3 regions of the Peribacillus sp. TH14 genome follow, and region 2 is predicted to be linked to each of the others. Evidence: riboswitches for the same ligand, from Rfam matches in the RefSeq annotation. Region 2 holds a riboswitch; each other region holds the start of a gene.
What was found. A riboswitch is a leader RNA that binds a small molecule or an ion and turns the genes downstream of it on or off. The one in region 2 is predicted to bind thiamine pyrophosphate.
Positions count from the first base shown of each region.

Region 1: linked by a shared signal. The riboswitch ahead of tenA (thiaminase II) and the one ahead of thiC (phosphomethylpyrimidine synthase ThiC) in region 2 are both predicted to bind thiamine pyrophosphate.
Region 3: linked by a shared signal. The riboswitch ahead of JFU50_RS16815 (ABC transporter substrate-binding protein) and the one ahead of thiC (phosphomethylpyrimidine synthase ThiC) in region 2 are both predicted to bind thiamine pyrophosphate.

Region 1 covers NZ_JAEKEK010000001.1:5,277,225-5,281,986, reverse strand. Annotated here, with positions in the region: gene JFU50_RS25435 (acyl-CoA dehydrogenase family protein) at 118-1,269, shown strand; TPP riboswitch at 1,484-1,612, shown strand; gene tenA (thiaminase II) at 1,765-2,448, shown strand; gene JFU50_RS25425 (ECF transporter S component) at 2,461-3,045, shown strand; gene JFU50_RS25420 (ABC transporter ATP-binding protein) at 3,058-4,527, shown strand; gene JFU50_RS25415 (energy-coupling factor transporter transmembrane component T family protein) at 4,544-4,762, shown strand, end outside.
Region 2 covers NZ_JAEKEK010000001.1:1,226,490-1,231,251, reverse strand. Annotated here, with positions in the region: gene JFU50_RS06115 (HAD family hydrolase) at 1-754, shown strand, start outside; TPP riboswitch at 905-1,021, shown strand; gene thiC (phosphomethylpyrimidine synthase ThiC) at 1,155-2,936, shown strand; gene JFU50_RS06105 (hypothetical protein) at 2,959-3,129, shown strand; gene JFU50_RS06100 (spore coat protein) at 3,539-4,162, shown strand; gene JFU50_RS06095 (carboxymuconolactone decarboxylase family protein) at 4,300-4,665, opposite strand.
Region 3 covers NZ_JAEKEK010000001.1:3,470,814-3,475,575, forward strand. Annotated here, with positions in the region: gene JFU50_RS16800 (amidohydrolase) at 1-703, shown strand, start outside; gene rarD (EamA family transporter RarD) at 783-1,712, shown strand; gene JFU50_RS16810 (protein-glutamine gamma-glutamyltransferase) at 1,875-2,702, opposite strand; TPP riboswitch at 2,924-3,033, shown strand; gene JFU50_RS16815 (ABC transporter substrate-binding protein) at 3,165-4,169, shown strand; gene JFU50_RS16820 (thiamine-binding protein) at 4,181-4,465, shown strand; gene JFU50_RS16825 (ABC transporter permease) at 4,462-4,762, shown strand, end outside.

The DNA.
Region 1 (4,762 bases), 4.1 Mb from region 2:
TTGATTTGATAGCCATTTGTATTATTTCGAAGCTTAGGAGAATAGTATCCTCCTATATGTAAAAGAAATCGGGTTAAGGAATTAAACCTAATACCAATAGAAGGGGGAGAAAATACCGTGAATTTTGAATTTTCAGACGATATCAAAATTTTAAAACAAGGAATCCGAGAATTTATTGATAACGAAGTAGAACCACATGCCATGTTAATTGAAGAAAGCAATGAAATCCCAGAAATCATTATGGGGAAATCGAAAGAAATGGGACTGTTTGGCCTTAGCATTCCTGTAGAATATGGTGGGTTAGGCATTGATATGGTAGGGAAATGCGCCATTCTAGAGGAGTTGGGAAGAACACATAACGGTTATACAACAGTAATAGGCGGACATACGGGAATTGGCGGCGTTGGAATTGTAGAGATGGGAAATGAAGAACAAAAACGCAGATATTTACCTGACATGGCATCAGGTGACAGAATTGGCGCTTTTGCTTTAACTGAACCAAGCGCAGGTTCACATGCCTCAAATCTGAAAACAACAGCGGTTAAAAAGGGTGAAAAGTATATCCTGAATGGAAGCAAACATTACATTACTAATGCTCCAATCGCAGATGTGTTTACAGTAATGGCTGTTACAGATCCTTCTAAGGGTGCAAAAGGAATCACATCTTTTATCGTCGAAAAAGACTCCCCAGGATTTCAACTAGGAAAAATCGAACGGAAAATGGGCCTTCATGGTTCACATTCTTCTGAAATTTTCTTTGAGGATTGTGAAGTTCCAGTTGAGAATGTATTGGGTGAAGAGGGGCAAGGGTATATGAATGCCCTGAAAATCTTGGCGAATGGACGTGCAGGAATGGCAGCACGAAACCTAGGGTCGTGTGAAAAATTACTTGAGATGTCGATTGATTTTGCTCATATGAGAATTCAGTTCGACAAACCAATCTTCGAACAACAAATTATTCAACATTACTTGGCAGATATGGCATTAGATACAGAAGCCCTTCGATCCATGACCTATCGCGTTGCGTGGATGGTTGATCAAAAAAAGAACGTCATTAAAAATGCGGCTATGGTCAAGTTACTTGGTTCAGAAACGTATAATCGTGTAGCTGATAAGGCTCTCCAAATTCATGGAGGGATTGGTTACATTTCTGAATATCCCATTGAACGTTTTTATCGTGATGCACGTATTACGAGAATTTATGAAGGTACATCCGAAATCCAAAAGAATATCATAGCGGCTCAGCTTCATAAACAGTACCAACGATAATTAGGAAAGCAGGATTAATAGTAAAATAAACTTTGCTTAAGGTTAATAGAGAATATTTTTTATGTGATTAAGTTCGATTTCCAAAGAGTATGTTAGGCGATTTTTTATTTAACATATCGTTGGATTTTATACATTACTAAAAAAACTTTATTTAATAAGTTTGACAATTAGATTGAACGTGTTAATATAAAGGCAAATGAACTAAATATACAATTTGTACCACTAGGGGTGCTTTACAGGTAAAAGTCAATTTTACCGCAGAAGCTGAGATTAAAGTATAACTTTAAGACCCTTAGAACCTGATCTGGTTTACACCAGCGTAGGGAAGTGGGGTCATGAAACAATACGTTTATGTATTATTTCAAGTACAACCACTTTCTTTACGTCGGTAAAGGAAGTGGTTTTTTATTTGCTCAAAAGAGGTGATTATAGGTTACCAATCATTATTTATCCAGTTTCATTGCTTAATAAAATACAAATTTGGAGGTATAGAAAATGAAATTTTCAGAGGTCATTCGTAAAGAAGTAGATCATATTTGGGAAGCAAGCTTCAATCACCCGTTTGTTAGAGGAATTGGAGATGGCACATTGCCAGTAGAGTGTTTTCGTTTTTATGTCATGCAAGATGCATATTATTTATCTCACTTTGCTAGAGTTCAAGCTTTAGGTGCAGTCAAAGCAACAGATTTACATACAACTAGTCGACTAGCAAGCCATGCACAAGGAACATATGAAGCTGAATTAAAGCTTCATGAAAATTTTTCTGAGAGATTAGGTATTACAGAAGAAGAAAGGAAAAACTTTAAGCCTGCTCCTACTGCCTATGCCTACACATCCCATATGTATCGTGCCGCGTATTCTGGCCATTTAGGGGATGTGATTGCGGCCATCTTACCGTGTTACTGGCTGTACTATGAAATAGGTGAAAAACTGCAAGGGTGTATACCTGATGAGCCAATTTATCAAGAGTGGATTGCGGCATACGGAGGAGAATGGTTCCGTACGTTGGTAGAAGAACAAATCGCGAGACTTGATGAGATCGCTGAAAAAGTAACGGAAGAAGACAAAGAAAGAATGAAAGAGCATTTTATCCTTAGCAGTCAATATGAATACTCATTTTGGGAAATGGCTTATCGCTTAGAAACTTGGCCAGTGCATAAGGAAACATTAGAAGTATAAAGGAGATTGACAATGAGAAAAGGGTTGAAATTAACGGATATTTTAGTCACAATCGTGATTGCCGTCGCATTTGGAATAGTTTATATCCTTTGGGGATCGATATATTATTCCGTTAAACCATTAGGGTTACATGTAGATCAATTAATTTATGGAATGTGGTTTATAGCAGGGCCCGTTGCTTTTTTAGTTATGAGGAAACCGGGTGTGGCTCTGTTGGCAGAAATCGCGGCAGCGTCCGGTGAATTCTTTTTAGGTTCACCGTGGGGATTAACCGTACTCTTATATGGAGTTGTACAAGGAGTATTCGCGGAACTGGTGTTTATGGCGTTCAGGTATAAAAAGTTTAATATGTCGGTTGCTGTATTAGCGGCGATAGCTTCATGTGTAGGATCGGTCCTCATGGATTTTGCATACGGAGAAATTGGTGCCCTCTCTCTTTGGAATTTACTATTATTTATGATTGCAAGATTTATCGGGTCAATTTTCTTTGCTGGTGTATTTGCTTACTATCTAGTAAAAGTATTAGAAGCAACAGGAGTAACTAATCTAGTTCGTCCAGTATCAAGTAAGGATTATGCTGCACTGGATCAAAAGTAGAGGTTGATAAGTATGGAACGAATAGCTCTTGTTGAAAAGTTAAGATTGAAGTTTCCCGGTGATGAGTCCTTGATATTCAAGGACTTATCCGTCTCGTTTGATAAAGGTGAAAAAGTTCTATTGTTGGGACCGTCCGGATGTGGAAAGTCTACACTTTTGCAAGTGTTAAGTGGGCTGATCCCACATTCCATTGAAGTCCCGATGAAAGCGAAAGAACTGGAGAGCCCTTCTTCATGGGGATATGTTTTTCAAGACCCAGATAGTCAGTTTTGTATGCCATTTGCAGATGAAGAAATTGCCTTCGTCCTTGAAAACCTTTCCGTTCCTAAGCAGCAAATGAATGAAAGGATTCACAATCATATCCGGCAGGTAGGATTACACTTAGATGATATCCATACAAGTATTGATACATTATCAGGCGGGATGAAACAGCGTTTAGCGATTGCGTCAGTATTGGCACTTGAACCTGAAGTGATATTTTTAGATGAACCAACCGCTATGCTTGATCCGGTTGGAACAAAAGAAATTTGGGGTGTTTTAAAGGAAATTGGCAAAGACAAGACCGTTATTATCGTTGAACATAAAATTGACCATGTTTTAGAATTTATCGAACGAATAGTGCTTTTTAACGATAACGGTCAAATCATTGCTGATGGTCCCAAAGACAACATTCTTTCATTATACAAAAACAAAATGAAAGAACATGGAATCTGGTTCCCTGGTGTTTGGGATGAGTATATTCATGACCATGCACCCATTCGTGAACAAACGGAAGTTAATGATGGCGGTACCATTATGCAAATGCAAGGTTTTAGAGGTTTCCGAAAAAAGGAAGAAAAAATTATGGTTGAAGAGCTGCAGATCCACTCAGGGGAATGGATTGTCATCAGCGGAGAAAATGGAGCGGGCAAGAGTACGCTTTTGCATGCACTGATGCAGTTCATTAAAACGAATGGTTATTATGATTTGATGGGAACCTCGATTAAAAAGGTGAAAAATCTAACAGATTACATGACGTTTGTCTTTCAAAATCCTGAGTTTCAATTCGTTGCGAATTCTGTATATGAAGAAATCGCTTATTCATTACGAATTGACAAAAAGCCTCCAAAAGAAATAGAAGAGAGAGTTCATGCACTGCTTGAAGTGTTCCACCTTACGGCCCATCGCGATAAACATCCTTTTCAATTATCGATGGGTCAAAAGCGGCGATTAAGTGTAGCGGCTTCAATAGTGAAAGAAAAAAAGATCATTCTTTTAGATGAGCCTACCTTTGGCCAAGATTCGAAAAATACCTTTGCCTTACTGGAATGGTTCGAGGAATATCGAAAGCGGGGTATTACAGTGATTATGGTAACCCATGATGATCATATTTCAAAAAACTTTGCAACTAGGATCTGGACGGTTAAGGATGGGAAAGTAATTAGTGATGAAAAGATTAGCAAGCAACTAGCGTTTTTAGAGACCGAAGTTTTATCACTATAGAAGGGGTGTCATGTAAGTGAATGTTTCGAGTGCAGAAACATGGCTCCATAAGATTAATCCAAGCCTTAAGCTTTTTGTATTAATTGTGTTATGTATGGTGGCGTTATTTATTAAAGACCTAAATTATATGATTAACGTTACCATGGGTGTTTTACTCTTATTTTTGTGTTTTTCCGGTCATCCGATAAAACGTATTTTACTCCTATCAATTCCTTTTTGTTTCATTTTTTTATCT
Region 2 (4,762 bases):
GTTACTTTGGGATCAGAAGAGTGTGAAAGAGGCTTTTATAGCGACATGCGAATTGGCAAAGGCGAAATATGATTTGAATGTTGACGAGTTTGAGGAAGCGGTACGGAAAGAAGCACGTGAGCTTTATTCTTCTTATGATACATATGAATTTACGCAAATGATCGGTATCAACCCGTTTGAAGGACTTTGGGGTAATTTTCAAGATGATCATGATGAATTCCGTAAGATGGCCGAGATTGTACCAGCTTATCGGAAAGAGGCATGGACAAGAGGCTTGAAGGCATTAGGGATAGATGACCCGGCATTTGGTCTTGAGCTAGCAGAACGTTTCCCTGCTGAGAGACGGAAAAAACCATTTATTTATGAAGAAACATTCCAGGTGTTAGATGAGTTAAAAGGGAAGTACAAATTGTTATTGCTGACGAATGGTTCGCCTGAGCTTCAAAATACGAAGCTTGAAATCACGCCTGAGTTAGTTCCTTATTTCGATCAAATCGTTATTTCCGGCGCGTTTGGACGTGGGAAACCGGATGCTTCTATTTTCGAGCATGCATTAGAAATCATGGAGCTTGATAAGCATGAAGTATTAATGGTCGGCGACAATTTAATGACGGATATCCTTGGTGCATCACGTGCAGGCATTAAATCGGTTTGGATAAACCGTCATGATAAGGAACGGAATGAAGTCATCCCTAATTATGAAATTACGCATTTAGAGGAGCTTTTTCCTATCCTTGAGAGTCTAAATAAATAACGGATATATCCCCTTCAAGTAGTAAGTTCAAAAAAACTTAACTTGGAGGGGATTTTATTTAATTCAAAACATGGCATTAAAATAATAGGTCTTTGAATTTATTTACAAACCAAAATGGATGGTATATAGTTACCATGTAATAATTAATATTATTCAGACTAGGGGTGTCCAATAAAAGTTGGGCTGAGAGAGAAGCGCGTTAAAGCTTCTTAACCCTCAGGACCTGATCTGGTTCATACCAGCGTGGGGAAGTTAGAATCTACTATTCAATGACATGTAATTTGGTCATTTCTGTAGTCATACTAACTTTAGCCGGGTCTTAAATATGAGACCTGGCTTTTTCGTGCGAAAATGGATTGGATTTTGTCCTTTTTAATCTAACTTAAAAAGGAGAAATGAAATCATGAGTAATTCAGTAAATGACATGAACGTTTCAATTATGTCCAATTTTGCAGGAAGTAAAAAAGTTTATGTAGAGGGGTCTAGACCTGATATAAAAGTTCCTATGCGTGAAATTAAACTAAGTCCCACAACAGGAGCATTTGGTGAAGAGGAAAATTTACCTCTACGCGTATATGATACTAGCGGTTTCTATACGGATTCTGAGTATTCTATTGATATTCGTAAAGGTCTTGACCCTATTAGACGCAACTGGGTTCTTGAACGGGAAGACGTTGAAGAGTATGTGGGGCGTAAAATAAAACCAGAAGATAATGGGTATAAAAAAGTTGAGTCTCATTCCAAAGCAGAAGTTTTTCCGGGATTGATAAGAAATCCTTTGCGTGCAAAGAAGGGGAGAAACATAACCCAACTCCATTATGCTCGTAAAGGTATCATTACCCCAGAAATGGAGTTTATTTCGATTAGAGAAAGTGTTTCCGCTGAGTTTGTACGAGATGAAGTAGCTAGCGGGCGGGCCATTATACCGGCTAATATTAACCATCCTGAAAGTGAGCCGATGATTATCGGACGTAATTTTCATGTGAAAATAAATGCGAATATTGGGAATTCAGCGGTTAGTTCATCCATCGAAAATGAAGTAGAAAAAATGACTTGGGCCACTCGCTGGGGAGCCGATAACATCATGGATCTCTCTACCGGAAAAAATATACACACAACCCGTGAATGGATTATTAGAAATTCGCCTGTACCTGTTGGAACAGTACCGATTTATCAAGCGCTTGAAAAAGTAGATGGAGTCGCTGAAAATTTAACATGGGAGGTTTTTCGGGATACTTTAATTGAGCAGGCTGAGCAAGGTGTTGATTACTTTACCATACATGCTGGTGTGCTTCTGCGATATATCCCATTAACAGCAAAGCGGATGACGGGAATTGTTTCCCGTGGGGGTTCTATTATGGCTCAATGGTGTCTGGCTCATCATGAAGAAAGCTTCCTCTATACTCATTTTGAAGAAATCTGTGAAATCATGAAAGCATATGATGTATCTTTCTCATTAGGAGATGGACTTCGTCCTGGATCTATTGCAGATGCAAACGACGAGGCGCAATTTGCGGAATTGGAAACATTGGGTGAACTAACAAAGATTGCTTGGAAACATGATGTACAAGTTATGGTTGAGGGGCCCGGTCACGTTCCAATGCATTTAATTAAAGAAAATATGGATAAGCAACTGGAAGTTTGTCAAGAAGCCCCATTCTATACATTGGGACCCCTAACAACTGATATAGCTCCTGGCTACGATCATATTACTTCTGCGATTGGGGCTGCCATGATTGGCTGGTTTGGAACTGCGATGCTTTGTTATGTGACACCGAAAGAGCACCTTGGTCTTCCAAATAAAGAGGATGTTCGAATAGGGGTTATTACGTATAAAATTGCAGCCCATGCCGCTGACCTAGCAAAAGGCCATCCAAATGCTCAAAAACGAGATGATGCCCTTTCAAAAGCAAGATTCGAATTTCGTTGGAGAGATCAGTTTAATCTATCGCTCGATCCTGAAAGAGCCGTTGAATATCACGATGAAACTCTGCCTGCTGAGGGTGCCAAAACAGCTCACTTTTGTTCAATGTGCGGTCCTAAATTCTGCAGCATGAGAATCTCACAAGATATTCGTGATTTAGCTAAAGAAAAAGGGCTTGGTTTTGAGTCTGTAATTGATGAAGGCTTGAAAGAAAAAGCGAATGAATTTAGAAACACAGACGGAAAAATCTATCAATAATATGGACGAAAAGGAGAATTCGATGAATCGAGTAATCCAGATTAAAGTTGAAATAAAACAGTTGGAAAATCAGCTGGATCAGCTTAAAAAAGAGCTGAGTATTTTTCGGGAAAATTGTAATCATGAATTTGTAAAAAATGATTATTTACAAGAATGCACAAAGTGCCACTTAATTGAGAGTCTGCAATGGTAGGGATTTCTCGATTAAATAACTTTGGATTCTTGGTATTCTAGTAAGTAGAAAAATTGCAAATCAATAAGACTTTAATGCTCCTTGGGATTATTCAGTTTTATAAGTATTAAGGAGAAAAAGGACTAACCATCCTTTTTCCTTATTTTTCATAAGCACCGAATCAGACTTTGAGAAAGTTCCATAGATACCCTCGGCATTACCTTTCTCTTTTATAAGTATAAGTTACCCCAGGTATTTTTCTTTATCCTATATGTCCCTCATTTCTTCGGATCATGTTAGTCATAAAAACCAGTGTATAAAGGAACGTGGCTTTATTAGGTTTTCATGGAAGGGTTTTGCACGGATATTCTTGTTTTGTTTTAACATACTAAGCTTGTCCACATCATAAAACAAGGAGGGAATTTACATGATGCAAAATCAACAAGGTCAAACACACGAGAATATGCAAACAGGTGCTATACCCCCACAAATGAATCACGGTGGTCACGAAGTATTCGATGTACATGAAGTGTTGTCGGGAACGATTGGTACTTTAAACACTTATATGCTTTTGCGTCAGCATGTACAGGATCAGGAATTACTGGACATTCTGGATCGTCAATATCAGTTCATCCAAGATGAATATAACCTTTCATTAGAGTGCTTTCAATCTGGCCAGGACCCATCCAAACGAACACAGAGTTACAACATGAATCAAGGTAACGATTTTATATATGGATTGACACCAACTCAGCCAAAGAAACCTTTGCAATCCGTATCGGAAATTACGGATGAATGCATTTCAGGCTTGATGCTTGGGGCAGTGAAGTCTGCTGCTTCTTTAAAAGCAATGTCTGCACTTGAAATTACAAACCCAGTTGTGCGTCGCGTATTTGCAGCTTCTGTTCCGAACTGCATTGAAATGGCATATGAGATTTCGATATATCAAAACAAACATCATTACTACCAAGTTCCACAGCTTGCACAGCAGGATATGCAACAAATGTTGAATTCATATTCACCCGCACAAGGAAATAACAACGTAAGCCATTAATTAAAAAACAAACAAAATCTAAAAAAACTAGCAAATTTATTCCGACCAGTTAGATAACTATAGCAATTTATTAAGGGATAGGACTAAGCACCGTAAGTCCTATCCCTTCAATAATATTAACCAGTGTTGTTTCCTTATTATTGTTTCATCTGATTTATTTCCTGAACACAATTTTGGACAAGAGTTACAGCCTGGCTCATAGTTGCTCCTCCACCAAATGCTGCCGTCACTCCGATTGCTTCCAGGATTTCTTGTTCTGAACACCCTTGATCAAGGCATCCTTTAGTATGGTAGATAATACAGTATTCATCTTGAGAATATAAGCTTATGCCTAAAGCGATAAGCTGTTTCTCTTTCTTAGATAATAGACCTTCTTTAAAGCATTCTTCCGTAAAGGAATTGAATTTCTCAGCGAGCTCAGGCATTTTATCCGTAAAAATACCAATACCAGCTTTATAATCGTGAAGAGTAATTTCTGTAGTGTTTTTTGCTTCAAATTCCATATCCCATTCAACTCCATCCATAATAATCTTTCATCAAAAATTAGTATGAACTAAACAAGAAATGATTAATCAAAAACGATGGAGTTATTGTGAATGA
Region 3 (4,762 bases), 2.2 Mb from region 2:
GAGTGAGCCTTATGAAGATCAACAGGATACGAATGGTGTGGCTATTTTCACTGAAAAGGAACTGCAGGAATTGGTGCAAAAAGCAAGGCAGGCTGATATGCCGATTGCTGTTCATGCCATTGGTGATCTCGCATTTGATTATGTCCTGAATGTGATTGAAGCTTTTCCACCTAAAAAGGGTCTTCGGGACCGGCTTATACATGCACAGATTGTTCGCCCAGAACTCTTGGAGCGTGCCGCAAAACTACCGGTCATCTTTGATATTCAACCAGGTTTCGTACCGTCCGATTTTCCATGGGTCGAAGAAAAGGTTTCAGCAAAATTATTGGAATCCTCTTATGCCTGGAAAACGTATTTGAAGCTGGGGATCATTTGTGCGGGAGGGTCAGATGCACCGATTGAACCATTAAATCCAATTTTGGGGATTCATGCAGCTGTTACAAGGAAAAAGATTAACAGTGATGATGAAACAGTGTACGGCATGGATGAAAGGCTGTCTGTTTATGACGCTTTCGCGCTTTATACAAAAGGCAGTGCGGCTGCGATTGGTCTTGAAAACCGGCGTGGTCAGATCATAAAGGGATACGACGCCGATTTTACCGTATTTAACCGGGATGTCTTAGCTATAGAGCCAGATGATCTTCTGAAAGTTGAAGCGGTCATGACGGTCATTGATGACCGAATAATGTATGATAAAAAATAACAGTTGCAAAACATGAAATAGGTAAGCAAAATATTAATAGGATTTCGATAAAGGAATGTAATTAGAAAGAAGGCAGGTTATGAAAATAAATGAACAAAAAGAAGGGGCGATATATGCCGCCCTTTCTTATTTAATGTGGGGAGTCGTACCAATTTACTGGAAGTTCCTTCAGGGAGTCGGTGCAATAGAGATTTTAGCTCAGCGGGTGTTATGGTCTTTCGTCTTCATGCTTGTTTTATTGATGTTTATGAAAAAATGGGGAGCATTTCTTGATTATGTCAAAAACATAATGGGAAATCCCAAATTATTCGCGGCATTGCTTACGGCATCACTGCTTGTTACAGCTAATTGGGGAGTGTTCATATGGGCTGTTAATTCGGGCCGGATTCTCGACACGAGCCTCGGCTATTATATCAATCCGCTAGTCAGTGTTTTGTTGGGAGTAATAGTCTTAAAGGAAAAATTGAGCGGGGTACAGATTGTGTCGTTCCTGCTCGCAGGAATCGGTGTATTGATACTTGGTATTCATTTCGGTACGATCCCCTGGGTCTCTCTAGTCTTAGCCATGACATTTGGGTTATACGGTCTGGCAAAAAAAATGATAAAGGCAGAATCAGCAATCGGACTGACACTCGAAACGATGATGGTAACCCCTCTTGCTCTAGGTTACTTGATATATTTGATGTTCCAATCCGAATCACAATTTTTAACCTCAGGGAGCACAAGCTTGCTGTTAGTTGGCGGTGGGATTGCCACGGCTCTACCGCTATTATATTTTGCAAAAGGGGCAGAAAAGATACCGTTATCGATGCTTGGCATTTTTCAGTATATTGCTCCAACCTTAACCTTGTTAATCGGGGTATTTGTCTATCATGAAAGTTTTACAAAAGCACATCTTTTAGCCTTTTTATTCATTTGGTCTGCCTTGGTGGTTTATACGCTTTCCATTACAAAATGGGGGAAGGCAGGGACACGTAGGTTTAAAGAAAAAAGAAACTTTGGTGCATAAAAAGAAAAAAACGCTTGAGGAAATCCATTTCCCAAGCGTTTTTTTTATAGTGATACACGTCACTCTGAAAAAAATTGTTAGTCAGTGTCGAGTTTCACAAGCTATTAAAATAAACGAAAAGTGATTCAAAATCTATATCTTTAATAAGAGAAACGGTTAATCCTACGCTAGAAAAGTTCTCGAGCCTATTTCAGAAACAATTATATTGGATAGGCAGTCATGAAGCGACACGGAGTTATTACGGGGGATATTTGGCTTGAATTGACTATAGTGGGAACTATTTATACTTACAATATGCTTTGTTAGGAACGCTGATATGATGGCATTCCACTTTCTATTGCTATTTAATTCATCGATGATTCCTTGTTGATTGGTAATCCCAATCCCATGGCCATAAAAGAGGTTTTCTCCAAGGAATATCGCATTTTCCCCTTGCCATTCTGGAGTGCTCGGGTCGTAATCTGGGTTTTTGAAGTAAACACAGTCGCCTGGTACATAACCCGTCCCTTCATGAACTCGAAGAATCAAATTCTGCGGATAGTGCCAGTCATAAAGAGTAAGGCCTGAAAAAAGACGGTCAAAATTCTTAGGACCAACCGTATCTAAAACAGCTTTTAAAAAAACAATGACTATCGCTGTCCCGCATTCGAAAGCGTAAAGACTTCCGTTAATGAAAATATCCTCAAGTGCCAGATGAGGGGGTACGCTTGGTTTAAGCTCAAATGCTCCATCTTTTGTAAGTCGCCAATATTGTTCATTGCATACAGAATCCTCGAGTATTGTAAATTCAGGATTACTCTTATCTAACGAAACGGCAGCTTTATTGACTTGCAGCCTCATCTCTATATCGAATTTAAGATCTTCCATTGTCTTATATACAAAAATATTCGGATATTTCCACATTAATTGGAGAATTTCTAATGCTTTTTCAGATATTATACCTGGTTGGATTTGACTGACATCTAACCATTTTTGATTAATTTTTATCATAATCATATCCACCTCTTGGTCACAAAATTAAATGATTAATTCAAGTAGTTCAAGAACTATCTACAGTGTAATAATAATTATTATATGAGTTGCTGAACAATACTGATCAAATTTTATTCCTATTACTGAGGATGATCAGAATGGCCCATCGTTAGAAGAAGCAAATTAGTATTCCCTTTTCTGTATGAATTGATATAATGAGAGAGAAAAGTTCATATGTGCAAGAAATGTAGGGGAGCCGGTATTGCTGGCTGAGATTGCGTCCTTAAGATGCTGACTCTTTGAACCTGATCTGGATGATGCCAGCGGAGGGAACATATTATGACTGACTTTCTGTTTTGTATGTTAACGTCCGAATTCATCCTCGGGCGTTTTTGTTTTTTAATCTATTATTTGGATGGGGACTGGCACCCAATAAAGTTTCGGCATATGGACCTTATATAATGTGTAGGAGGAAAAATAGTGAATAAATTATTGCCACTGATAACTTTGTTATTCCTTTTAGCTGGATGTGGTGCTGGCGGCACTACTGAAAAGGAAGAAGCAGGTAAAAATGAAGACAATAAAGAATTAAAAAAGGTTTCGGTTGTTCTCGATTGGACACCGAATACAAACCATACAGGATTGTATGTAGCGAAGGAAAAAGGGTATTTTAAAGAACAAGGCCTGGATGTAGAAATTATCATGCCAGGTGAGGCAGGAGCTGATAAGCTTGTGGCTTCAGGGAAATCAGAATTTGGCGTGAGCTACCAGGAGGGCATTACACAGGCTCGTGTGCAAGGCGTGCCGATTGTTTCGTTAGCGGCTGTCATCCAGCATAATACCTCAGGATTCGCTTCTCCTGTGGCTAAAAATATTAAAACACCTAAGGATTTTGAAGGGAAAACGTATGGTGGCTGGGGGTCTCCAGTTGAAAAGGCTATCATCGAATCTCTCATGACAAAAGATAATGCGGATGTAAATAAAGTGGAAATAGTAAATACAGGCGACTCGGATTTTTTCACTTCAGTGAAAAGAGATATTGATTTCGCTTGGATTTATTATGGATGGACAGGTATTGAGGCTGAATTGCGAAATGAAAAGCTGAATATGGTTTACTTAACTGATTACTCAGATAAGCTCGATTACTATACGCCTGTTTTGACCACAAATGAAAAGATGATTAAAGAGGATCCAGATACTGTTAAAGCGTTCGTAGAGGCAACTTCGAAAGGGTACCAGTTTGCGATTAAGAATCCTGATGATGCGGCAGACATTTTAATCAAGGCTGCACCAGATCTAGATAAAAAGCTAGTGAAGAAAAGCCAGAAGTGGCTTGCATCTAAGTATCAGGATGATGCTCCTAGATGGGGTGAACAAAAGCTTGAAATTTGGAAGAATTATAGTGAGTGGATGACTGAAAATAATCTTCTTGAAGGTGATTTCGATCCTGAGAAAGCATTTACCAATGAATTTTTACCACAATAGGAGGAACTACAATGGCAAACTCATTAATTAGTATACAAATTATTCCTAAAGGGGAAAATGTCATCCCCTTAGTCGATGAAGCGATCAAAATCATCGATGAATCAGGTGTCAAGTACGAGGTGCACCCGCTTGAAACAACAATGGAAGGTGAGCTTTCTGAGCTTCTGGCCGTTATAGAAAAAATGAATGTGAGAATGATTGAAATAGGTTCGCCGAATGTCATTTCCCAAGTGAAAATATTGTACCAGCCTAGCGGAATCACGATGGATACGTTAACGGAGAAATATCGGCCATGAGCGGAAGAAAGATTTGGAAGAAGGGGGCTCCCTTCTTTCTTTTATTATTGTTGCTAATAGTGTGGGAGTTAGCAACAGGCTTATTAAAGGTTGAAAAATGGCTACTTCCTGCTCCATCAGCCATTTTTATCGAGGGAATAGAGTCGTTTCATAGCCTTTTTGGACACCTTATATCAACTACTAACCTTGCATTATCTGGTTTTTTTATTGGAAGCTGTATTGGCTTAGTAATTGCTGCTCTCTTACACCTTTTTCCTGGTGTAAAAGATGCGGTTTATCCGCTTCTCATTCTATCAC